4 regions of the Streptomyces sp. P9-A4 genome follow, and region 2 is predicted to be linked to each of the others. Evidence: riboswitches for the same ligand, from Rfam matches in the RefSeq annotation. Region 2 holds a riboswitch; each other region holds the start of a gene.

Region 1 (5,837 bases), 3.5 Mb from region 2:
AGGACGCCCTGCGCCAGATGGAAGAGGGCACCCCGCGCTACGAGACGGTGCCGAACGCCTGATCCGGCCCCGCGACACGAAGAAGGGCCCCGCTCCTCACCAGGAGCGGGGCCCTTTCTCGTACCGGCTAGAAGTCCTCGTCGAGGTCCACCGAGCCCTCGACCGCCACCTGGTAGGCGGACGGGCGGCGCTCGAAGAAGTTGGTGAGTTCCTGGACGCCCTGGAGCTCCATGAAGGAGAAGGGGTTCTCGGAGCCGTACACCGGGGGGAAGCCGAGGCGCTGGAGGCGCTGGTCGGCGACGCACTGGAGGTACTCGCGCATCGACTCGGTGTTCATGCCGGGCAGGCCGTCGCCGCACAGGTCGCGGCCGAACTGCAGCTCCGCCTCGACGGCCTCCTTCAGCATGTCCGTGACCTGCTGCTGGAGGGCGTCGTCGAAGAGCTCCGGCTCCTCCTTGCGGACGGTGTCCACGACCTCGAAGGCGAAGTTCATGTGCATCGTCTCGTCACGGAACACCCAGTTGGTGCCGGTGGCCAGGCCGTGCAGCAGGCCGCGGGACCGGAACCAGTACACGTACGCGAAGGCGCCGTAGAAGAACAGGCCCTCGATGCACGCGGCGAAGCAGATCAGGTTCAGCAGGAAGCGGCGGCGGTCGGCGGCCGTCTCCAGACGGTCGATCTTCTCGACCGAGTCCATCCAGCGGAAGCAGAACTGCGCCTTCTCGCGGATGGAGGGGATCTCCTCGACCGCGTCGAAGGCGGCGGCGCGGTCGTCCGGGTCGGGCAGGTAGGTGTCCAGCAGCGTCAGATAGAACTGGACGTGCACCGCCTCCTCGAAGAGCTGACGGCTCAGGTACAGCCGCGCCTCCGGGGAGTTGATGTGCTTGTAGAGCGTCAGCACCAGGTTGTTGGAGACGATCGAGTCGCCCGTCGCGAAGAACGCGACCAGACGGCCGATCATGTGCTGCTCGGCCGGCGTCAGCTTGGCGAGGTCGGCGACGTCCGAGTGGAGGTCGACCTCCTCCACGGTCCAGGTGTTCTTGATGGCGTCGCGGTAGCGCTCGTAGAAGTCCGGGTAGCGCATCGGACGGAGGGTCAGCTCGAAGCCCGGGTCGAGGAGGTTCTTCTTCTCGTTGGTCATTACTGGCAGGCCTCGCAGGACTCGGGGTTTTCGAGGGAGCAGGCGAGGGCGTCCGCGTCGGGCGTCGCCTGCTGGACGGGGATGGCGGCGGCGGCCGTCGACGCCTGGGCGGCGCGGGCGATCCGGGTCGCCGGGCGGGAGCGCAGGTAGTACGTCGTCTTCAGGCCCTGCTTCCAGGCGTACGCGTACATCGACGACAGCTTGCCGATCGTCGGCGTCTCCAGGAACAGGTTCAGCGACTGCGACTGGTCCAGGAACGGCGTACGGGCGGCGGCCATGTCGATCAGACCGCGCTGCGGGATCTCCCAGGCCGTCCGGTACAGCTCGCGGACCTCGGCCGGGATCCAGGTGAAGCCGGCCACCGAACCGCTGGCGTCGCGGAGCGCGTCACGGGTCTGCGCGTCCCACACGCCGAGCCTCTTCAGCTCGTCGACCAGGTAGGAGTTGACCTGGAGGAACTCGCCGGACAGCGTCTCGCGCTTGAACAGGTTGGAGACCTGCGGCTCGATGCACTCGTAGACGCCCGCGATCGAGGCGATGGTCGCCGTCGGCGCGATGGCGAGCAGGAGGCTGTTGCGCATGCCGACCGCCGCGATCCGCTCGCGCAGCGCCGCCCAGCGCTCCGGCCAGTTGAGCTCCACGTCGTAGTGGTCGGGGTGCAGGACGCCGCGGGCGGTGCGGGTCTCGTCCCAGGCGGGGAGCGGGCCGCTGCGCTCGGCGAGGTCGGCGGAGGCCTCGTACGCCGCCAGCATGATCCGCTCGGAGATCTTCGTCGACAGCGCGCGCGCCTCGGCGGAGTCGAACGGCAGCTTCAGCTGGAAGAAGACGTCCTGGAGGCCCATCGCGCCCAGGCCCACCGGCCGCCAGCGGGCGTTGGAGCGGCCCGCCTGCTCGGTCGGGTAGAAGTTGATGTCGACGACGCGGTCGAGGAAGGTGACGGCCGTGCGGACGGTCTCGTCCAGGCGGTCCCAGTCGATGTCCGAACCGACGACGAACGAACCCAGGTTGACCGAGCCCAGGTTGCAGACGGCCGTCTCGCCGTCGTTCGTGACCTCGATGATCTCGGTGCAGAGGTTCGAGGAGTGGACGACGGTGCCGGGCTCGGCGGTCTGGTTGGCGGTCCGGTTCGAGGCGTCCTTGAAGGTCATCCAGCCGTTGCCGGTCTGGGCCAGGGTCCGCATCATCCGGCCGTACAGGTCACGGGCCGGCATGGTCTTGCGGGCCAGGCCCGCCGCCTCGGCCTTGTGGTAGGCGGCGTCGAACTCCTCGCCGTACAGGTCGACCAGCTCGGGCACGTCCGCCGGGGAGAACAGCGACCAGTCGGCGTCGGCGTTGACCCGGCGCATGAACTCGTCAGGGATCCAGTGCGCCAGGTTCAGGTTGTGCGTGCGGCGCTGGTCCTCGCCGGTGTTGTCGCGGAGCTCGAGGAACTCCTCGATGTCCGCGTGCCAGGTCTCCAGGTAGACCGCGGCGGCGCCCTTGCGGCGACCGCCCTGGTTCACGGCGGCGACGGAGGCGTCGAGGGTCTTCAGGAACGGCACGATGCCGTTGGAGTGCCCGTTGGTGCCCCGGATCAGCGAACCGCGGGCCCGGATGCGGGAGTACGAGAGGCCGATGCCGCCCGCGTGCTTCGAGAGCCGCGCGACCTGGTGGTAGCGGTCGTAGATGGAGTCCAGCTCGTCCTGCGGGGAGTCCAGCAGGTAGCAGGAGGACATCTGCGGGTGGCGGGTGCCGGAGTTGAAGAGCGTGGGGGAGGACGGCAGGTAGTCCAGGCGGCTCATCAGGCCGTACAACGCGGCGACCTCGTCGAGCGCGCGGACCGAGTCGTCCTCGGCGAGACCGCAGGCGACGCGCAGCATGAAGTGCTGCGGGGTCTCGATCACCTCGCGGGTGATCGGGTGGCGCAGCAGGTAGCGCGAGTAGAGGGTGCGCAGACCGAAGTAGCCGAAGCGGTCGTCGCCGGCCCGGTCGATCGTCGCGTCGAGCCGGTCCGCGTGCAGCGCGACGAAGGCGGCGGTGCGGTCGGCGATCAGACCCTCGCGGTGACCGACGGCCACGGAGGCGGAGAAGGCGACGGCGCCCTGGCCGGCCGCCTCGTCGGCGATCGTGATCGTCAGGAGCCGGGCGGCGAGCCGGGAGTACGCCGGGTCCTCGGCGATCAGGCCCGCGGCAGCCTCGGTGGCCAGTTCGCGCAGCTCCGCCTCGTCCGCGACGGCGCTGCGACCGCGGAGCGCGGCGGCGGCGACCTTGCCGGGGTCGGTGTCGGGGAGATCGGCGGTGAGGTCGGTCAGGGTCCGCAGCAGCACGGTCCCGGGGCCGTCGCTCTCGACCGCGGAAGCCTCGGCGGACGCCGGATCGGCGGGCGCGATGGTCACGTGGGGGCTCTCCCTCGCTCGGCTCGGGGCCGCGGCGGGGGAAGGCGGGCAGGCGGGCACCCGTACGCGCGGGTGCGCCGCGTCCACCGGCCCACTCCGCGAGGCCCGGACGTCTGTGGCACCCGGAACGGACGGACCGGGCGCGCTGTCGTCAGGTCCTCGGACTCACGTCGTACGGATCCGTCGAATCCGTATGAAGCACACCGTTGCGGGACAGTTCCGGATTCGCGCCGGATTCCCCTGCGTCGACAGCGAGGACGAGCATACATGTGGGGGGCGCCGCTCGTGGCACCCCCCACATGTTGTGTCGGTCCCGGGCTCAGAACGCCAAGGCGTAGGTACGCAGGCGGTGGTCGGGGATCGGCTCCCAGTCCCGCTCGGGGGTGCGGACGAAGCCCAACCGCTCGTAGATCCGGTGCGCCGAGACCATCTTCGCGTCCGTGGAGAGCACGATCCGCGCGCACTCCGGCAGGTTCCGCGCCCGGTCCACGCAGGTGCGTACGAGGGCTTCCCCGACGCCCCTGCCGCGGGCCGCCGGAGCGACCACGAGCATCCGGAACTCGGCCTCGCCGGGGACCGCGATGTCCGCCCAGGTGGTGCCGCCGGGGGCGAAGGTCACCCCGCCGATGATCCCGTCCTCGGCGTCGACGGCGACGAGCACCTCGCTCTCGCGCGCCCGCCGGGCGGTGTCGCGCAGCACGTCCAGATAGAAGTCGTCCTCTCCGTGCAGCAGCAGTCCGTCGTTCAGATAGGTCAGCCCGGTGAGGTCACCGAGCTCCTCGTACTCCTCGGGCCGTACCGCCCTGATCGTGAAGTCCATGACGGTCAGTGTGCCCCGGCGCGTACGGAAAGGGGCCCGGGATTTTCCCGGGCCCCTTCACCGCGCGTCCGTGGGTCAGTGCGACCCGGCGCCGACCTTCGGGAGGTCCTTGACCCCGGAGTCGCCGCGGTCGGCCGTGTAGTCCGCCGGGGAGGTCTCGTCGACGCCCTCGGGGGCCTTGACGGCCTTGAGGACGAAGGTCAGGACGACCGTGACCACGACGTTGAGGACGAAGGCGGTGAGGCCGATGTAGCCGATCTCGCCGATGCCCGGGATCTCCGCGGAGGAGCCGCCGAAGTGCTTCTGGGTCGGGCTGGCGACGCCGTACGCGGCGACCGTGCCGTAGACCATGCCGACGGCCCAGCCGGCGAGCAGCGCCCAGCGGTGGAACCAGCGGGTGAACAGACCGCCGACCAGGGCCGGGAAGGTCTGGAGGATCCAGATGCCGCCGAGCAGCTGGAAGTTGATCGCGACCGTCTTGTCCATGGTGAGGACGAAGACCAGCGCGCCGACCTTCACCAGGAGCGAGACCAGCTTGGAGACCTTGGTCTCCTGGGCCGGGGTGGCGTCCGGTTTGATGAAGTCCTTGTAGATGTTGCGGGTGAAGAGGTTGGCCGCGGCGATCGACATGATCGCGGCCGGGACGAGCGCGCCGATGCCGATCGCGGCGAACGCGACGCCCGCGAACCAGTCCGGGAACATCGTCTCGAACAGCTGCGGGATCGCGAGCTGGCCGTTCTTCACCTTGATCCCGGCGGCGATCGCCATGAAGCCGAGCAGCGCGAGCAGGCCCAGCATCAGCGAGTACAGCGGCAGGATCGTGGTGTTGCGGCGGATGACGTCACGGCTCTTCGACGACAGCGTCGCCGTGATGGAGTGCGGGTACATGAACAGCGCGAGCGCCGAGCCGAGCGCGAGGGTCGCGTACGTCCACTGGCCGGCCTCACCGGGGACGAGCGCGCCGCGCGGCTTGCCGGTCGCCGGGTTGGTCTGCGCGTACGCCTCGCCCGCCTTGGCGAAGATCTCGTCGAAGCCGCCCAGCTTGATCGGGATGTAGATGATCGCCACCGCGATGACGATGTAGATCAGGGTGTCCTTGACGAAGGCGATGAGCGCCGGGGCGCGCAGGCCCGAGGAGTACGTGTACGCCGCGAGGACACCGAACGCGAGCAGCAGCGGCAGGTCCTTGACGAACCAGTGGGTGTTCTCGCCGCCGCCGACGCCCATCACGTCCAGGACGGCCTGGATGCCGACCAGCTGGAGCGCGATGTACGGCATGGTGGCGAGGATGCCGGTGACCGCGACCGCGAGCGACAGGCCCTTGGAGCCGAAACGGCCGCGCACGAAGTCCGAGGTGGTGATGTACCCGTGCTTGTGCGAGACCGACCACAGGCGCGGCAGGAAGGTGAAGATCAGCGGGTAGACCAGGATCGTGTACGGCACGGCGAAGAAGCCGGCCGCGCCCGCCGCGTAGATGGCCGCCGGGACGGCGACGAAGGTG
Region 2 (5,837 bases):
CCGGAAGGTGACCAGGCCGACCTTGTCGCGGCGCTGGTAGGCGTCGAGCAGCAGGGAGAGGACGGCACCCTTGACGGCGCTCATCCGCTGCCGCGCGGCCATCGAACCGGAGGCGTCCACGGCGAAGAGCACGAGGTTGCCCTCCCGTCCCTCCCGTGTCGCCTGCCGCAGGTCGTCCCGGCGCAGGACCAGCCCCGGCCCGGAGCGCCCGCGCGCCCGCTGGTACGGGGCGGCGGCCTGCACGGTCGCCGCCAGGTGCAGCTTGGTCAGCGCGCCCCGGGGGCGTACGGAGCCGGTGGTACGGCCGTGTTCGGTACGGGCCCGGGAGCGGCGCCCGGCCGCCCCCTCGCCGAGACCGGGCACGCTGAGCATCCGCGTACGGAAGGGCTCGGCGGCCTTCACGGCGGCGCGCTCACCGGCACCCGCCCCAGCCCCGGCGTGCTGGGGAGCGGGCTCGGGTGCGGGGGAGTCCTCGGGCACGGAGGTGTCCTCGGGCGCGGGGGAGTTCTCGGCTGCGGGACCGTCGCCCTGCGGCGGAACACCCCCGCCGTCCGGACCGCCACCAGGGCCGCCGTCCCCGGGGCCGCCCCCGTCGGGACCGCCGTCGCCGGGACCGTCGGGCTCGGGCTCGGGGTCCTCGTCCGGCTCCTGGTCCTGGCCCTTGAACTGCTCCAGGGTCTCGTCGAGCTTGTCCTCGTCGATCCCGGGCGCGTCGAAGGGGTTGCGGCGGCGCCGGTGGGGGAGCGCGAGGAGCGCGGCCTGCCGGACGTCCTCGGAGGTCACCTCGGTCCGCCCCGCCCAGGCGGCGAGCGCGGTCGCCGTCCGGGCCATGACGATGTCGGCGCGCATGCCGTCCACCTCGAAGGCGGCGCAGGTCGCGGCGATCTGGAGCAGCGCCGCGTCCCCGAGGGTCACCTGAGGCAGCAACTCCCGGGCGGCGACGATCCGTTCGCGCAGCGCGGTCTCCTCGCCGGCCCAGCGGGCGGCGAAACCGGCCGCGTCGTCCTCGAAGGCGAGCCGCCGCCGGACGACCTCGACGCGCTGCCGCGGGTCGCGTGACGCGGCGACCTCGACGGTCAGCCCGAACCGGTCGAGCAACTGGGGCCGCAGCTCACCCTCCTCGGGGTTCATGGTCCCGACGAGCAGGAAGCGCGCGGCATGCCGTACGGAAACACCCTCGCGCTCGACGTGGGAGGCCCCCATGGCGGCGGCGTCGAGGAGATGGTCGATGAGGTGGTCCGAGAGCAGGTTGACCTCGTCGACGTAGAGGATTCCCCGGTGCGCGGCGGCGAGCAGCCCCGGCTCGAAGGCCTTCACGCCCTCGGCGAGCGCCTTCTCGATGTCGAGCGCGCCGACGAGCCGGTCCTCGGAGGCGCCGACGGGCAGCTCGACCATCCGCGCGGGCCGCTCGGCCCCGGGCGCGTCGTCGTGCGGCCCGTCCGGGCACGCCGGGTCGGGCGAGGCCGGGTCGCAGCTGAACCGGCAGCCCGCGACCACCGGAACGGCGGGCAGGAGTTCGGCGAGCGCGCGGACGGCCGTGGACTTGGCGGTGCCCTTCTCGCCGCGCACGAGAACACCGCCCACCGCGGGACTGACGGCGTTCAGCAGCAGCGCCAGCCGCAGGTCGTCCATGCCGACGACGGCGGTGAACGGATAGCGGGTGCTCATCGGGTGATCGCTCCTTCGCTCGGTGTGTCTGCGGGTCCTGGGGTCCTCACGGCGCACCCGGCGGCACGAACGGCAGCCCCGCCGGGGCCCCCTCCTCGATCAGCCGCAGCAGGGCGTCCGTGTCCGCGTGTTCCTCGATCAGGTCGCCGAGGCGGTCGAGCTGTTCCTCCCGCAGCGTCCCGAACGACGTGTCGGGCGCCGGCACGAACCGTCGTCCGGCCGCCGCCGCGACCTCCCGCAGGAACGCCCGCCGGAACCCGTCGCTCTCCAGCGAGCCGTGCCAGTGGGTGCCCCACACGGAGCCGACCCGGCAGCCGTCCAAGAACGGCTCACCGCCCAGCACGTCCGCGACGCCGTGGTGGATCTCGTACCCCTCGACCCGCTCCCCGAGCGCCTCGCCGACCGGCCGGGCGAGGGTCTTCTCGACCCCGAACCGCACCCGTACGGGCAGCAGCCCGAGCCCGTCGACCACTCCGGCCCTCGATTCGACCTCGTCCTCGATGCGCTCGCCCAGGGCCTGGAAGCCGCCGCAGATGCCGAGCACCGGCCGGCCCTCGGCCGCGCGCCGGACGAGGGCGTCCGCGAGCCCCCGCTCGCGCAGCCACGCGAGCGCCTTCACCGTCCCCCGGGTCCCCGGCACGACGACCAGGTCCGCGTCGACGAGCTCCTCCGCCCGGTCCACGAACCGCACGACGACACCCGGCTCGGCGGCCAGTGCGTCCACGTCCGTGAAGTTGGACATCAGGGGTACGGCGCAGACGGCGATCCGCAGCACGTCCTCACCGACCGGCGGTGCGACGACCGACTCGCGGACGGTGCCGCGCAGCGACACCCTCAGGCCGTCCTCCTCGTCGATGCCGAGCCCGTGCGCGTACGGCAGGACGCCGAAGGTCCGGCGCCCGGTGAGCCCGTGCAGCATGTCGAGACCCGGTTCCAGGAGGGTGACGTCACCCCGGAACTTGTTCACGAGATAGCCCGCGACCAGCGACTGGTCCTCGGGCGAGAGCAGCGCCGTCGTCCCGAAGAACTGGGCGAAGACCCCGCCCCGGTCGATGTCCCCGACGACGACCACGGGCAGCTTCGCGGCCCGCGCTATGCCCATGTTCACGATGTCGGTGCGCCGCAGATTGATCTCGGCCGGACTGCCCGCCCCCTCGCAGATCACGGCGTCATACGTGCCCCGGAGCTCCTCGAGGCACGCCATCACCGGCTCGAAGAGCGTCTTCTGCCGTCCCCCGTGCAGCCTCTTCCCGGAAGACGCCTCCCCAGCCCCCCCGAAGAACCCCCGGGCGCTCATCTCCCCCACCGGCCTGCCCATGAGGACGACCTGGCTGGAGCGGTCGCTGCCCGGCTTGAGCAGCACTGGGTTCATCAGCGCGGTCGGCTCGACGCGGGCGGCCTGCGCCTGCATGGCCTGCGCCCGCCCGATCTCGGCGCCCTCGCGCGTCACGAAGGAGTTCAGGGACATGTTCTGTCCCTTGAACGGCGCGACCTTGATCCCCTGCCGGACCAGCCAGCGGCAGATGCCGGCCGTCACGACGCTCTTGCCGGCGTCGGACGTGGTCCCGGCGACGAGCAGCCCCCCACCCCTCATGCGTTCCTCCGCTTCAGCGCGCTCGCGATCATCCGGCCGCCCACACAGGCGGCCAGGGTCAGTCCGGTGACCCGGCGGGACAGCCGGACCGCCCGGTCGATGTCGGCGACCTCGACGGGCCGCCCCTCCCCGTTCAGGACGGGCCGGTGCTCGGTCCTTCCGGCGTACGAGAGGGTCCCGCCGAGCCGTACGCCGAGCGCGCCCGCGAAGGAGGCCTCGACGGGGCCCGCGTTGGGGCTCGGGTGCTTCGCCGCGTCCGCCCGCCAGGCCCGTACGGCCCCGCGCGGGTTCCCTCCGGCGAGCGTCGCGGCCACGGCCGTCAGCCGGGCGCCGGGCCAGCCGGCCAGGTCGTCGAGGCGGGCGGAGGCCCAGCCGAAGCGGCGGTGGCGCGGCGACTTGTGGCCGACCATGGCGTCGAGGGTGTTGACGGCGCGGAAGGCGACGAGGCCGGGCACGCCCGCGACCGCGCCCCAGAAGAGGGCGCCGACCACGGCGTCGGAGGTGTTCTCGGCGACCGACTCGACGACCGCGCGGGCCATCGCCGGTCCGTCCAGGGAGTGCGGGTCGCGCCCGCACAGGTGGGGCAGCCGTTCCCGGGCCACCTCCAGGTCCCCGGCGGCGAGGGCGCCGCCGATCGCGCGGGCCTCCCGCCCCAGGGTCGTACCGCCGACGACGGCCCAGACGGAGGCGGCGGTGAGGGCGACGGAAGCGGCCGGCCGGTTCCGCACGGTCCGGGCGGCGAGCGCGCCGAGGGCGGCGGTGGAGCCGGCGCAGACGGCGGTGTGCAGGGCGCCCCAGCCGCGGTGGTCGCGCCACAGGGCCCGTTCGACCCCGGCGGCGGCCCGGCCGAACGCGGCGACGGGATGGCCGCGGCGGGGGTCGCCGACGAGCAGGTCGACGGCGAGGCCCGCGGCGGCGCCGTACGCGAAGACGGCGGTGGCTCTGGAAGGTCTGGGGCTGCGGCCGGGCATGGCGCTGCGTCCTCACTCAGGGTCCGCGCCCTGGATCGACGTGACCGGCGGCGAGAGTTCCTGACTCCCGGACCCTTCGGATCCGGTCACAGTGGCGGGACCGCGCCGGATTCGCACCGGACTTCCTCTACTGCCTCCGTAATGGCCTCGGCAGTCCACCACGGCCCGAGAACAGCCGTCAACTCACCCTTGACCTGCATCGCGTCACTGTGCGAAGCACCACAAACACGACGGCCGGGCGGCCCGCACACGAGGTGCGGACCGCCCGGCCGTTGGTGTTCGCGGACCGTCAGGCGACGATCAGGTAGATCCCGTACGCCACGGCCGCGAGGCACAGGGCGAAGCAGGCGTAGGCGCCGGTGCGGGCCAGGGCGGCGGAGCCTCCCTGGGCGGCGGCCTGCTCCTGCTTGGAGAGGCCGATGACGCCGAGGGTGAAGAGGCCCACCAGCGCGACGGTCGCCACGAGGCTGACTCCGAAGACGGAGCCGAGGGCTGCCCAGTCGATCTTCATGTCGTTCGTTCCTTACACCGCTGCGGCGGGGGCCGGGGGAGCGCTCGGGTCGGTCGGGGCCGGCGCGGGGATGGTGGTCTTGAGGTCCTCGTCGGTGACGGCGGCGACGGAACCGGCCGGCGGCGGCGGGGTGACGGCCGCGATGGCGGTGGTCACCACACCCGCGGGCTCGGCCTCGGCGTCGAGGTCGTCGGCGGTGACGTTGTGCTGGTCGACCGGCTTGCGGCGGGACAGCGACCAGATGACGCCCGAGCCGGCGATCAGCAGGACCGCGACGGCGGCGATGCCCCAGGGGCCCTGCTTGGTGAGGAACTCGGCACCGGCGCCGACCAGGGCCGCGGCGGGCAGGGTCAGACCCCAGGCGACGAACATCCGGGTCGCGGTCGACCAGCGGACGACACCGCCCTTGCGGCCGAGACCGGCGCCCATCACGGCACCCGAGCAGGACTGGGTGGTGGAGAGGGAGAAGCCGAGGTGCGAGGAGGCCAGGATGACCGTCGCGGCGCTGGTCTGGGCGGCGAAGCCCTGCTGCGGCCGGAGGTCGGTGAGGCCCTTGCCCATGGTGCGGATGATGCGCCAGCCACCGAGGTAGGTGCCGAGGGCGATCGCGACGCCGGCGGAGACGACGACCCAGAGCGGCGGGTTGGAGCCGGGGTCGACGACGCCCTGGGTGACCAGGGCCAGGGTGATGATGCCCATCGTCTTCTGGGCGTCGTTGGTGCCGTGGGCGAGGGAGACGAGACCGGCGGAGGCGATCTGGCCGACCCGGTAGCCCTTGGCGGTGTGCTTCTCGTCGGTCTTCGCGCCGATCCGGTACGTCAGCCTGGTGGCCAGCATCGCGGCGAGACCGGCCACGATCGGCGCGGCGACGGCCGGGATGAGGACCTTGGTGACGATCGTCGGGCCGTTCACGGCCGACCAGCCGGCCGACATGACCGCGGCGCCGATGAGACCGCCGAAGAGGGCGTGGGAGGAGCTGGACGGCAGTCCGAGCAGCCAGGTCAGCAGGTTCCACAGGATGGCGCCGACCAGCGCGGCGAAGATCACCTCTGTGCGGATGCCCTCTTCGTTGATGATCCCGCCGGAGATCGTC
Region 3 (5,837 bases), 2.0 Mb from region 2:
CCACCGGGGTCTGCGGGGGACGCAGTTCCAGGAGGAGGTCGCGGGCGGCGGCCACCTGGTGCGTACGGGACTTGGAGCCCGGGTTGTAGAGGGCGAGGACCAGATCGGCGCCGGCGGCGGCGCGCAGCCGGGCCTCGATGACGTCCCAGGGCTTGAGCCGGTCGGAGAGGGAGATCGTGGCGTAGTCGTGGCCGAGCGGGGCGCCCGCCGCTGCGGCTGCGGCGTTGGCGGCGGTCACCCCCGGGAGGACCCGTACGGGAACGTCCGCGTACTCCGGCTCGCAGGCGACCTCCAGGACGGCCGTGGCCATCGCGAAGACACCCGGGTCGCCGCCGGAGACGACCGCGACCTTCCGGCCGCGGCGGGCCAGGTCGAGGGCGAACTCCGCGCGCTCGGACTCGACCTTGTTGTCGGAGCCGTGCCGGATCTGCCCGGGGCGCAGCACCGGCACCCGGTCCAGATAGGTGGTGTAGCCGACGAGCACGTCGGCGTTGACGAGCGCGCCGCGCGACTCGGGGGTGAGCCAGGGTGCCCCGGCCGGTCCGGTGCCGACGACGACGACCTCGCCCCGGTCCCGCACGGGAGGCGTGGCGTCGATCCGGGAGGGCAGGACGGCCACCGAGAAGTAGGGGACGGACTCGGGGTCGACGGCGGCGAGTCCGCCGGTGCGCTCGCCCGCCATGAAGGCGCGCTCCACATAGCGGGCGTCGTCGAGCCGGCCGGCCCGTTCGAGGGCCCGCCGCACGGTGGGGAAGGTGCGGCCGAGCTTCATCACGACCGCCGAGTCGGTGCCCGCGAGACGGGCCGTCAGCTCGTCCTCGGGCAGGGTGCCGGGGATGATCGTGAGGACTTCCTCGGCCTCGCACAGCGGCTCGCCGAGCCGGGCGGCGGCGGCGCTGACCGAGGTCACACCGGGGATGACGGTGGTGTCGTAGCGGTCGGCGAGCCGCTTGTGCATGTGCTGGTACGAGCCGTAGAACAGCGGGTCGCCCTCGGCGAGGACGGCGACCGTGCGGCCCGCGTCGAGGTGGGCGGCGAGGCGGGCCGCGGCCTCCTCGTAGAAGTCGTCGAGGGCGCCCCGGTAGCCGCCGGGGTGGTCGGTGGTCTCCACCGTGAGCGGGTACATCAGCCGCTCCTCGATGTGGTCCTCGCGGAGGTGTCCGGCGGCGATCGAGCGGGCGATGGAACGGCCGTGGCGGGCCGAGTGGTAGGCGACGACGTCGGCGGCGGCGATGGCCTTCACGGCGGCCACGGTCATCAGGTCCGGATCGCCGGGCCCGAGCCCGACGCCGTACAGCTTGCCGGTCACGGTCGTGCCCCCGTCGCCCTTCGCGCTCATGCCCTCGGTCCCGGTCATGCCCTCGGCCCCGCTCATGCCTGGATCTCCGCTTCGTGAGCGATCGCGTTGATCGCGGCGGCGGTCATCGCGCTGCCGCCGCGCCGGCCCCGTACGACGAGGTATTCGAGGCCGAGGTCCTGGGCGGCCAGCGCGTCCTTGGACTCGGCGGCGCCGATGAAGCCGACCGGTATGCCGAGGACGGCCGCCGGGCGGGGCCCGCCCTTCGCGACCATCTCCAGGAGGTGGAAGAGGGCGGTGGGGGCGTTGCCGATGGCGACGACGGAGCCTTCGAGGCGGTCCCGCCAGAGTTCGAGGGCGGCGGCGGAGCGGGTGGTGCCGAGTTCGGCGGCGAGGCCCGGCACGGCCGGGTCCGACAGCGCGCAGATCACCTCGTTGTCGGCGGGCAGCCGCTTGCGGGTGACGCCGCTCGCGACCATCTGCGCGTCGCAGAGGATCGGCGCACCGGCGCGCAGGGCGGCGCGGGCGTCCGCGACGACCCCGGGGGAGTACGCGATGTCCTGCACGAGGTCGGTCATGCCGCAGGCGTGGATCATCCGGACCGCCACCTGGGCGATGTCGGCGGGCAGGCCCGCCAGATCCGCCTCGGCGCGGATGGTGGCAAAGGACCGGCGGTAGATCTCCGCCCCGTCCTTCTCGTAGTCGAACATCCTGGTGCTCTCGCTCATCTCGTGTGGGTCGGCAGGGCGCGGGCCGCCGCGACTGCCGCGGGCAGGGAGGTACGGGGGGTGGGGGCGCCGTCCACTAGATAGGTGTCGTCGCCGGTGGCGAGGACACCGGTCCAGGCGCCGTACGGGTGCCCGCAGCGGCGCGCGCACCCGGAGAAGTGCACGGGCAGCGGCCCGGGGGGCGCGGCGAGGGCGTCCGCCCGGACGTCGGCGAGGGACTTGGCGCACCCGGGGCGTCCGGTGCAGGCGGTGACCCCGGCGCCGGGGGCGTCGGGGCGGGTGATCAGGCCGTACGACTCCAGCTCGGGGAGTCTCGCGGGGTCGGTGGTGACGACCGCCCCGCGCCAGGGCGTGAGCCGGATCTCGCCGGCGGGCGGCAGGGCCCGCAGCTGGGCGGCGGTCAGCCGGCCGAGCGGGGCGAGGACGTGCAGGGCGTGCTCGCCGAGCGGCCCGGGTGCGGGGGGCGGGGACGCGGGAAGCGGCGGTACGGGTACGGGCTCCGCCGGGATCCCGGCCCGTGCGAGGGCTCCTGCCCAGTCGGGTACGTGCCCTTCGGGCAGTTCGCGGGGCCGCCAGGCCCCGTTCCCGGCGGTCTCGGCGGCGTCGAGGAAGGCGAGGGCGGCGGTGAGGGCGGCGCGGACGGCGTCGTCGGCGGCGAGCCGGAAGACCCGCGCGCCGAGCCACAGCAGGACGGTCCCGCCCTCTCCTGCGACCAAGCTCACATCGCCGCCGAGCCCGGCGACGTCCCCGCGCCCGTCGTCGAGGAGGAACAGGAACCGTCCCGAAAGGGACGCGGCCCGGGGTTCGGCACACAGGGCGGTGTCCAGGGCGCGCGCCCACAACTGCACGTCCGCGTACCCGAGTCCGTCGAGTCCGGAGGCCGGGGAGGCCACGATGTTGCGGACGCGTTCATGGGTGGGGGAGGGCAGCAGCCCCGCCCCGGCGAGAAGCCCCGCGAGCTCCGCCCCGCAGCCGTCGCCGAGACCGCGCAGCTCCGCGTTGCCCCGCGAGGTGATGCTGATCCGCCCGTCACCGAGGGTCTCGGCGACAAGGGCGAGCACCTCGACCTGACGCACGGTCAAGCGCCCGCCGGGCAGGCGCAGTCGGGCGAGCCGGCCGTCGTCGGCGGGATGCAGGCGCAGCGCTCCGGGGCAGGCGTCGCCACGGTCCCGTATGCGAGCTTCGCCCGGTTCGGGCGGCGGGGGCGGGGTGGGCGGCATGGCGGCGAGCATACCCACGGGGAACCGGGCGGCCACCGAGTGTGATCCGGCCGACTCCCCGGCTCCCTCCGGCGCGGAGACCGCACGATCTAGGATGCAGATCGGCATGGGGTCCCAGGACCCCGGGGAGGAAGCCCGGTGAGAATCCGGCGCGGTCCCGCCACTGTGAGCCCGTACCAGCGATGGTGCGGGTGAGTCAGGAACTCCCGCCGTCCATACGACCACCCGGGGCGCGGACAACCCCGAGGAAGGCCTGCGCTCGCCATGCTTCTGCTGCTGTCGCACTCCGACACCGATCTGCTCAGCGCCCGCGCGGCGACCGCCGGCTCCGGCGGCGGTCCGGTCGAGTACCGCTTCGCCAACCCCTCCCGGCTGCCGCTCGCCGACCTTCCGGCCCTGCTCGACGGCGCCGACCTGGTCGTCGTACGGCTCCTCGGCGGGCTCCGCTCCTGGGAGGACGGCCTCGACGCGGTCCGCGCGGCCGGGAAGCCGATGGTCGTCCTCAGCGGCGAACAGGCCCCCGACGCCCAGCTGATGGAGGCGTCCACCGTCCCCGTCGGCGTCGCCACCGAGGCCCACGCCTACCTGGCGCACGGCGGCCCCGCGAACCTGGAGCAGCTCGCCCGCTTCCTGTCCGACACGGTGCTCCTCACCGGTCACGGCTTCGAGGCCCCGGCCGCCGCCCCCACCTGGGGCCCCCTGGAGCGCACGCCCCGGACGACCGACGGTCCGACGATCGCCGTGCTCTACTACCGCGCCCACCACATGAGCGGGAACACCGCCTTCGTCGGCGCCCTCTGCGAGGCCGTCGAGGACGCCGGAGCCCAGGCCCTCCCGCTGTACGTGGCCTCCCTGCGCGCCCCCGAGCCGGAGCTGCTCGACCGCCTCCGCACCGCCGACGCCATCGTCACCACCGTTCTCGCGGCGGGCGGTACGAAGCCCGCCGAGGCGCAGGCCGGCGGCGACGAGGAGGCCTGGGACGCGGGCGCGCTCGCCGCGCTCGACGTGCCGATCCTCCAGGCGCTCTGCCTGACCGGCTCGCGCGCCGCCTGGGAGGAGAACGACGAGGGCCTCTCCCCGCTGGACGCCGCCAGCCAGGTCGCCGTGCCCGAGTTCGACGGCCGGCTCATCACCGTCCCGTTCTCCTTCAAGGAGATCGACGAGGACGGCCTGCCCGCGTACGTCGCCGACGCCGAGCGCGCCGCCCGCGTCGCCGGGATCGCCGTCCGGCACGCCCGCCTCCGCCACATCCCGAACGCCGGGAAGCGGCTGGCGCTCGTCCTCTCCGCGTACCCGACGAAGCACTCCCGCATCGGCAACGCCGTCGGCCTGGACACCCCCGCCTCCGCCGTCTCCCTGCTGCGCCGGCTGATCGCCGAGGGGTACGACTTCGGGCCCGAGGCCGACCTCCCCGGCCTGCTCTCCGGCGACGGCGACGAGCTGATCTACGCCCTCATCGAGGCCGGCGGCCACGACCAGGACTGGCTGACCGAGGAGCAGCTCGCGAAGAACCCGGTCCGCATCCCGGCCGCCGACTACAAGCGCTGGTACGCGACGCTCCCCGAGGAGCTGCGCACCCACGTCGAGGAGCACTGGGGCCCGGCGCCCGGCGAGATGTTCCTCGACCGCTCCCGCAATCCGGAGGGCGACATCGTCCTCGCGGCCCTGCGGCGCGGGAACCTCCTGATCCTCATCCAGCCGCCGCGCGGCTTCGGCGAGAACCCGATCGCGATCTACCACGACCCCGATCTCCCGCCGTCCCACCACTACCTGGCCGCCTACCGCTGGATCGCCGCCCGCGCCGAGGACGGAGGCTTCGGCGCCGACGCCATGGTCCACCTCGGCAAGCACGGCAACCTGGAGTGGCTGCCCGGCAAGAACGCCGGTCTGTCCGCCGCCTGCGGCCCCGACGCCGCCCTCGGCGACATCCCGCTGATCTACCCCTTCCTGGTCAACGACCCGGGCGAGGGCACCCAGGCCAAGCGCCGCGTCCACGCCACCCTCGTCGACCACCTGGTGCCGCCGATGGCCCGCGCCGACTCGTACGGCGACATCGCGCGCCTGGAGCAGCTGCTCGACGAGTACGCGCAGATCTCCTCCATGGACCCGGCGAAGCTGCCCGCGATCCGCGCCCAGATCTGGACGCTGATCCAGGCCGCCAAGCTCGACCACGACCTGGGCCTCCAGGAGCGCCCGGAGGACGACGGCTTCGACGACTTCCTGCTGCACGTCGACGGCTGGCTGTGCGAGGTCAAGGACGCCCAGATCCGCGACGGTCTGCATGTCCTCGGCGGCGCCCCGGAGGGCGAGGCCCGGGTCAACCTGGTCCTCTCCATCCTGCGCGCCCGCCAGATCTGGGGCGGCACGCAGGCGCTGCCGGGTCTGCGCGAGGCGCTCGGCCTGGACGAGTCGGCCGCGACCCGCACCACCGCCGACGAGGCGGAGGCCAAGGCGCGCGAGCTGGTCGAGGGCATGGAGGCGGCGGACTGGTCCGTGGACGCGATCCCGGCCGTGGCCGCCGCGTACGGCTCCGAGGTGCACGCCGTGCTGCGGTTCGCCTGCGAGCAGGTCGTGCCGCGTCTGGCCGGCACC
Region 4 (5,837 bases), 1.1 Mb from region 2:
GTCGTCCGGGTCCTGCACCACCAGCTGCACGGTCGTCCGCAGCAGGGTCAGCCCCTTCCGGTCGTACGCCACCTCCTCCCCGTCCAGGAGCAGCGACCCGCTCCCGCACCGCAGACCGCCGCTGAGCAGCCGAAGCAGCGTCGTCTTGCCGCCGCCGTTGCGGCCGAGCAGCGCGACCGCGCGCCCTTCCGCCACCGCGAAGTCCACCCCGGAGAGGACAGCGGGACCGTCCTCGTAGGCGAAACCGGCGCGGACCAGCTCGACGACGGGGGTGGGGGGCGTCGAAGACGTCACGGAAGGAACCTTTCCAGTACGAGGGTGAGGGCGACGAGCCCCGCGAGGAGCGCGCCCGAGGCGGCGAGGAACCGGCGGGACACCGCACACGCGGGCACCATGACCCGCAGCGTCCCGTCGTAACCCCGCCCGGCGAGCCCCGACTGCAGCCGCTGCGCCCGGTCGAAGGCCCGGACGAACGTCGTCGCGCCGAGACCGGCCAGCGACCGCCAGGTCGCCGCCCGTGTGGTGTGCCCGAGCCGGGCCGCCTGCGCCTGCCGGATCTTGGCCAGCGAGTCGAGCAGCAGGAAGATGATCCGGTACATCACGAGCGCCACGTCGACCACCGGCGCCGGCACCCCGGCCCGTACGAGCCGGGGCAGGACGTCCGACACCGGCGTCGTGAACGCGAACAGCAGCACCCCGAGCGAGGCCGACGCGGTCCGCAGCAGCAGCCCGCCCGCCTGCGCGGGCCCGCCGGGCGCCCACGCGACGAGCCCCCGGGCGCCGCCGACCTCGAAGAGCAGCGGAACGGCTCCCGTGACGCAGAACGCGAGCGGCACCCGGAAGGCCCGCCACAGGGCCCGGCCCGGCACACCGGCCGGACCGAGCAGGACCGTGAGCGTGGCCGCCGCGACGAGCACGGCGCCCGGCCACGGCGGCAGACCGACGGCGCACAAGGTCAGGCCGAAGCCGAGCAGCGCCTTCTCGGCAGGATGACGGAGGCGCCAGCGACCGCTGTGCGCCGCCGCGTCGATCGGCAGCATCGGCGGCTACGCGTCCTGCCCGTCGGGTGCCCCGCGCGGCGGCGCGGCGGCGGGCTCGTCGTGCGGGGGAGCGGCGCCGTGCTCGTGCGCGGCGGCCCCCTCCTCCACGGCCGCCCCGGCCTCCGCCTTCGCTCGTTCCGCCCCCTGTCTGCGGCCCCGCCGCAGACCGAAGTAGTACGCCAGGACGCCCGCGCCGACGGCCGCCTGCAAGGCGAACAGCGCGGACTCGATCTCTCCGGACGGCGGCTCGTACAAGGGGCTGAACCACGGCTCGTAGTCCGGGCGAAGTTCCGTGATCGCGGTCTCCGCCTCCGCGTCGGAGCCGGTGAACGGCTCCTTCTTGTGGTCCCCGAGCCCCAGCGCCAGCGGCAGCACCGCGAGCGCGGCGACGACGAGCAGCAGCAGGGCGTTGATCTTCGCGTTCCTGCTCATCGCGCGGCCGCCTCCTCGTGCCGGTCCGTCCGACGCCCGGCGAGGACGCCGAGCCGGATCAGTTCACCCTTGCTGGACTGCGTGAGCAGCCGCATCACGAGGACGGTGAGCAGGCCCTCGCTCACCGCGAGCGGAATCTGCGTCACGGCGAAGATCCCGCCGAACTTGACGAGCGCGCCGGGGACACCGCTGCCCGGGTCGGGGAAGGCCAGGGCCAGCTGGACGCTGGTCACGCAGTACGTGGAGAGGTCGGCGACGAACGCGCCGAAGAAGACGGCGACCATCAGCGGCGCCCCGAGGCGGCGCACCAGCCGGTACGTCCCGTAGCCGGCCCAGGGGCCGACGATCGCCATCGAGAAGGCGTTCGCGCCGAGCGTGGTCAGGCCGCCGTGCGCGAGCAGCAGCGCCTGGAAGAGCAGGGTGATCGTCCCCAGGACCGCCATGATCGGCGGCCGGAACAGGATGGCGCCCAGACCCGTACCGGTCGGGTGTGAGCAACTCCCCGTCACCGAGGGCAGTTTGAGTGCCGACAGGACGAAGGTGAAGGCGCCGGAGGCGCCGAGCAGCAGGGTGGACTCGGGATTCGACCGCACCTCGCGGGTCAGCGCGCGGACCCCGTGGACGACGAACGGCGCGGACGCGACGCCCCAGGCGGCGGCGTGCACAGGGGGTAGATACCCCTCGGCTATATGCATGGTTGGGAGACCCTCTCCAGCACCTCGTGGATGGACAACGCACCCTGGCCGGTCTCCTGGCTGACGGTCATGCCGTCCGGACTCCGCCTTCCCACACCACGACGGTCTCCCGACGCGGTCCAGTGGCTTCCCCGAGGGTGTTCCCCGCGGGGGTGGAGCCGGACCTCCCGATCACAGTGGCGAGGGCCGCACCGGTACTTCACCGGTTTCCCGTACACCAAGGCCCTGCGACATTAGTGCGTTGACCTGCTGGATCACAACACGGTCGCCACCCGGTGCGGCGTCTCGGTCACTCCGCGCACTCACTCCTTGCGGTAGGCGTACGCCTCCGAGGCCGCCGCGGCCACCGCGTCGAGGTCCCCGCCCGCGCTCGCCGTGACCAGGGCGGCGACCGCGCCCTCGACGAACGGCGCGTCCACCAGGCGGGTGCCCCCGGGCAGTTCGTCGCCCTCGGCGAGCAGCGCCTTCACGGTGAGTACGGCGCTGCCCAGATCGACCAGGACCGCCACCCCGGCGCCCCGGTCGACGGCCTTCGCCGCCTCGCAGATCAGCTCGGAACTTGTGCCGAGGCCGCCGTCCGGGGTCCCGCCCGCGGGGGCCACGGGCGCCAGGTCGCCGCCGCCGGCGAGCCCCCGGGCCAGCTCGGCCACCGCCGTCGCGACGGCGGCGCTGTGCGAGACGAGCACGATGCCGACGGAACCGGCCGGGGTCCCGCCGCTCATGACGCCCCCTCGGCGCGCGAGGTCTCGGCGCCCGCCGCTTCCGTACGCGAGGACTCCGCGCTGCGTGAGGCTTCCTCGCTGCGTGAGGCTTCCGCGCCCGCCGTCTCGTCGAGTGCCGCGAACAGCAGGGCCGAGGACGTCGCCCCCGGGTCCTGGTGGCCCACCGACCGCTCGCCGAGGTAACTGGCCCTGCCCTTGCGGGCCCTCAGGGGTACGGTCGCGAGGGCGCCCGCCTCGGCAGCCGTACGGGCGGCACCGTACGACTCCCGCAGCCCCTCCACGGCCGGCACGAGGGCGTCCAGCATCGTCTTGTCGCCCACCTGGGCCCCGCCCAGCTGCGACACGGCCGCCACACCGGCACCGAGGGCCTCCGCCAACTCGGCCCGGGTGACCCGCTCGCCGTCGCCCAGCGTCTTGCCCGCACGGCGCAGCAGCGTGCCGTACAGCGGCCCCGACGCGCCGCCGACCGTGGAGATCAACTGCCGTCCGGCGGTGGTGAGCACCGCGCCCGGCGTCGCCGGCGGCTCCTTCGCGAGGATGTCGCTCACGGCGGCGAACCCGCGCTTGAGGTTGACGCCGTGGTCGGCGTCGCCGATGGCCGAATCCAGCTCGGTGAGCCGGTCCGCCTCGCGGTCGACCGCCTCGGCCAGGTGGGTCAGCCAGCGGACCAGGAAGTCCGCGCCGAAGGTCTCCGTGCCGTCGTCCACCCGGTCCGCCTCTCCCGTCTCTTCCTTCTCTCCCACCTGTTCCATCACCCGGCTCACCGTCCCCAGCGCAGCGCCGGTGTCTCCACGGGCGCGTCCCAGAGCCGCAGCAGTTCCTCGTCCACCTCGCACAGGGTCACCGAGCAGCCGGCCATGTCGAGCGAGGTCACGTAGTTCCCGACCAGGGTCCGGGCCACCGGCACCCCCCGCTCGCCGAGCACCCGCTGCACCTCGGCGTTGTATCCGTACAGTTCGAGGAGCGGGGTCGCTCCCATCCCGTTCACCAGGGCGATCACCGGCCCGGACGGGCGCAGGTCCGTCAGGACGGCGTCGACGGCGAAGTCCGCGATCTCCCGCGAGGTCATCATCGGCCGCCGCTCGCGTCCGGGTTCGCCGTGGATGCCGACCCCCAGCTCCAGTTCGCCTTCCGGGAGGTCGAAGGTGGGGCTGCCCTTGGCGGGGGTGGTGCACGCGGCGAGCGCCACGCCGAAGGACCGGGAGCGTTCGTTCACCCGGCGGGCGATCGACTCCACCCGCTCCAGCGGGGCGCCCTCCTCGGCCGCCGCGCCCGCGATCTTCTCCACGAAGAGGGTGGCGCCGGTGCCGCGCCGGCCCGCCGTGTACAGGCTGTCCGTGACGGCGACGTCGTCGTCGACGAGGACCTTGGCGACCCGGATGCCCTCCTCCTCGGCGAGTTCCGCGGCCATCTCGAAGTTCAGGACGTCCCCGGTGTAGTTCTTGACGACGAACAGCACCCCGGCGCCGCTGTCCACCGCCGCCGCGGCCCGCACCATCTGGTCGGGCACGGGGGAGGTGAAGACCTCTCCCGGGCAGGCGGCCGCGAGCATCCCCGGCCCCACGAACCCGCCGTGCAGGGGCTCGTGCCCGGACCCTCCGCCGGACACCAGAGCGACCTTCCCCGCGACGGGCGCGTCCCGCCGCGTCACGACCCGCCGCTCCACGTCGACGCTGAGCTCGGGATGCGCGGCGGCCATTCCGCGCAGGGCATCGGCGACGACGGTCTCGGGGACGTTGATGAGCATGCGCATCGGTACCTCCTGGTGAGGCTGACAGAGAATGTCGACTCGGTACCGACTCTAGTGAGGGGGCGCCCGGTTGTGGCGGTGATCGCCGCACGCCCCGCCTTCTTTCCGGTCACCACGACGGGATGCCCGGCCCTCTCGGGGAACACGAGCGGACCCCGGCCGGTCCGCCCGCCCCGGCTACGCCCCGCGCACCCCGGTGGCCGGGTCCGTCACGCCGAGGCGGAGGTGCTCCACGTGGTGGAGGGCCTGGTCGAGGAGGCCGGCGACATGGTCGTCGTGCAGGGCGTAGACCACGGAGCGGCCCTGCCGGGTGCCGGTGACGAGGCCGAGGTTGCGCAGCAGACGGAGCTGGTGGGAGCAGGCGGACTGCTCCATGCCGACGGCGTCCGCGAGTTCGGTCGCCGCGCAGGGCCCTTCGCGCAGGCGGGCCAGGATCAGGAGCCTCGACGGTGTGGAGAGGGCCTGGAGGGTGGTGGCGACCTGCTGCGCGTTCTCGGGGGTCAGGCGGGTGCGCGCGGGTGCGCCGTCGTCCGTGGTGTTCGCTCCGTGGCCCATGGACGCCATCCTACGGAAATGAACACATGAATGGATGTTCAAGTATTCCTGTACGGTGGGACGGTACGACCCCTCCCGTGGGTGAGCGCGTGCGCCCCCTCCCCCGAAGGACTCCTTCCGCCATGGTCTCCACCCTGACCGAACCAGCCCGGCCCTCCGCCGTGACCACGCCGCCGCGCCGCCGCACCCGCGTCCTCGCGCTGCCGGAGGCCCGCTGGGCGCTGGCCGCCCTGGTCCTCTTCCTGGCCGCCCTCCCCCCGCACCTCCTCGGCGCGCCCGCGTGGACCTGGGGACCCCTGTACGCCGCGGCCTACCTCGCGGGCGGCTGGGAACCCGCGAAGGAGGGCCTCAAGGCGCTCAGGGACAAGACCCTGGACGTGGACCTGCTGATGGTCGTCGCCGCCCTCGGCGCCGCCGCCATCGGGCAGGTGCTCGACGGGGCCCTCCTCATCGTCATCTTCGCGACCTCGGGCGCCCTCGAAGCGGTGGCCACCACCCGTACCGCCGACTCGGTGCGCGGACTGCTCGACCTCGCCCCGACCACCGCGACCCGCCTCCTCGGCGACGGCACCGAGGAGACCGTGGCGACCGGGGAACTCCTCGTCGGCGACACGGTCGTCATCCGCCCCGGCGAGCGGGTAGG

What was found. Region 2 has a riboswitch for cobalamin ahead of V4Y03_RS06970 (cobalamin biosynthesis protein). Riboswitches for the same ligand answer to the same signal wherever they lie in the genome.
Region 1: it holds a riboswitch for cobalamin, as region 2 does, so the genes downstream of both, V4Y03_RS22950 (ribonucleoside-diphosphate reductase subunit alpha) here and V4Y03_RS06970 (cobalamin biosynthesis protein) in region 2, are expected to answer to the same signal.
Region 3: it holds a riboswitch for cobalamin, as region 2 does, so the genes downstream of both, cobN (cobaltochelatase subunit CobN) here and V4Y03_RS06970 (cobalamin biosynthesis protein) in region 2, are expected to answer to the same signal.
Region 4: it holds a riboswitch for cobalamin, as region 2 does, so the genes downstream of both, V4Y03_RS01975 (energy-coupling factor ABC transporter permease) here and V4Y03_RS06970 (cobalamin biosynthesis protein) in region 2, are expected to answer to the same signal.

Annotation. Positions count from the first base shown of each region.
Region 1 is NZ_JAZIFY010000001.1:5,051,105-5,056,941, forward strand. Features, by position in the region: gene def (peptide deformylase) at 1-62, shown strand, start outside; gene V4Y03_RS22945 (ribonucleotide-diphosphate reductase subunit beta) at 128-1,141, opposite strand; gene V4Y03_RS22950 (ribonucleoside-diphosphate reductase subunit alpha) at 1,141-3,516, opposite strand; cobalamin riboswitch at 3,650-3,781, opposite strand; gene V4Y03_RS22955 (GNAT family N-acetyltransferase) at 3,836-4,336, opposite strand; gene mctP (monocarboxylate uptake permease MctP) at 4,412-5,837, opposite strand, start outside.
Region 2 is NZ_JAZIFY010000001.1:1,547,991-1,553,827, reverse strand. Features, by position in the region: gene V4Y03_RS06980 (putative cobaltochelatase) at 1-1,668, opposite strand, end outside; gene V4Y03_RS06975 (cobyric acid synthase) at 1,715-3,262, opposite strand; gene V4Y03_RS06970 (cobalamin biosynthesis protein) at 3,259-4,233, opposite strand; cobalamin riboswitch at 4,269-4,408, opposite strand; gene V4Y03_RS06965 (hypothetical protein) at 4,523-4,744, opposite strand; gene V4Y03_RS06960 (inorganic phosphate transporter) at 4,757-5,837, opposite strand, start outside.
Region 3 is NZ_JAZIFY010000001.1:3,559,736-3,565,572, reverse strand. Features, by position in the region: gene V4Y03_RS15960 (precorrin-2 C(20)-methyltransferase) at 1-1,339, opposite strand, end outside; gene V4Y03_RS15955 (precorrin-8X methylmutase) at 1,372-2,025, opposite strand; gene V4Y03_RS15950 (cobalamin biosynthesis protein CobG) at 2,022-3,257, opposite strand; cobalamin riboswitch at 3,331-3,470, shown strand; gene cobN (cobaltochelatase subunit CobN) at 3,510-5,837, shown strand, end outside.
Region 4 is NZ_JAZIFY010000001.1:437,075-442,911, reverse strand. Features, by position in the region: gene V4Y03_RS01990 (ATP-binding cassette domain-containing protein) at 1-294, opposite strand, end outside; gene cbiQ (cobalt ECF transporter T component CbiQ) at 291-1,040, opposite strand; gene V4Y03_RS01980 (energy-coupling factor ABC transporter substrate-binding protein) at 1,047-1,472, opposite strand; gene V4Y03_RS01975 (energy-coupling factor ABC transporter permease) at 1,469-2,167, opposite strand; cobalamin riboswitch at 2,197-2,404, opposite strand; gene V4Y03_RS01970 (PTS-dependent dihydroxyacetone kinase phosphotransferase subunit DhaM) at 2,470-2,889, opposite strand; gene dhaL (dihydroxyacetone kinase subunit DhaL) at 2,886-3,641, opposite strand; gene dhaK (dihydroxyacetone kinase subunit DhaK) at 3,650-4,642, opposite strand; gene V4Y03_RS01955 (ArsR/SmtB family transcription factor) at 4,817-5,194, opposite strand; gene V4Y03_RS01950 (heavy metal translocating P-type ATPase) at 5,317-5,837, shown strand, end outside.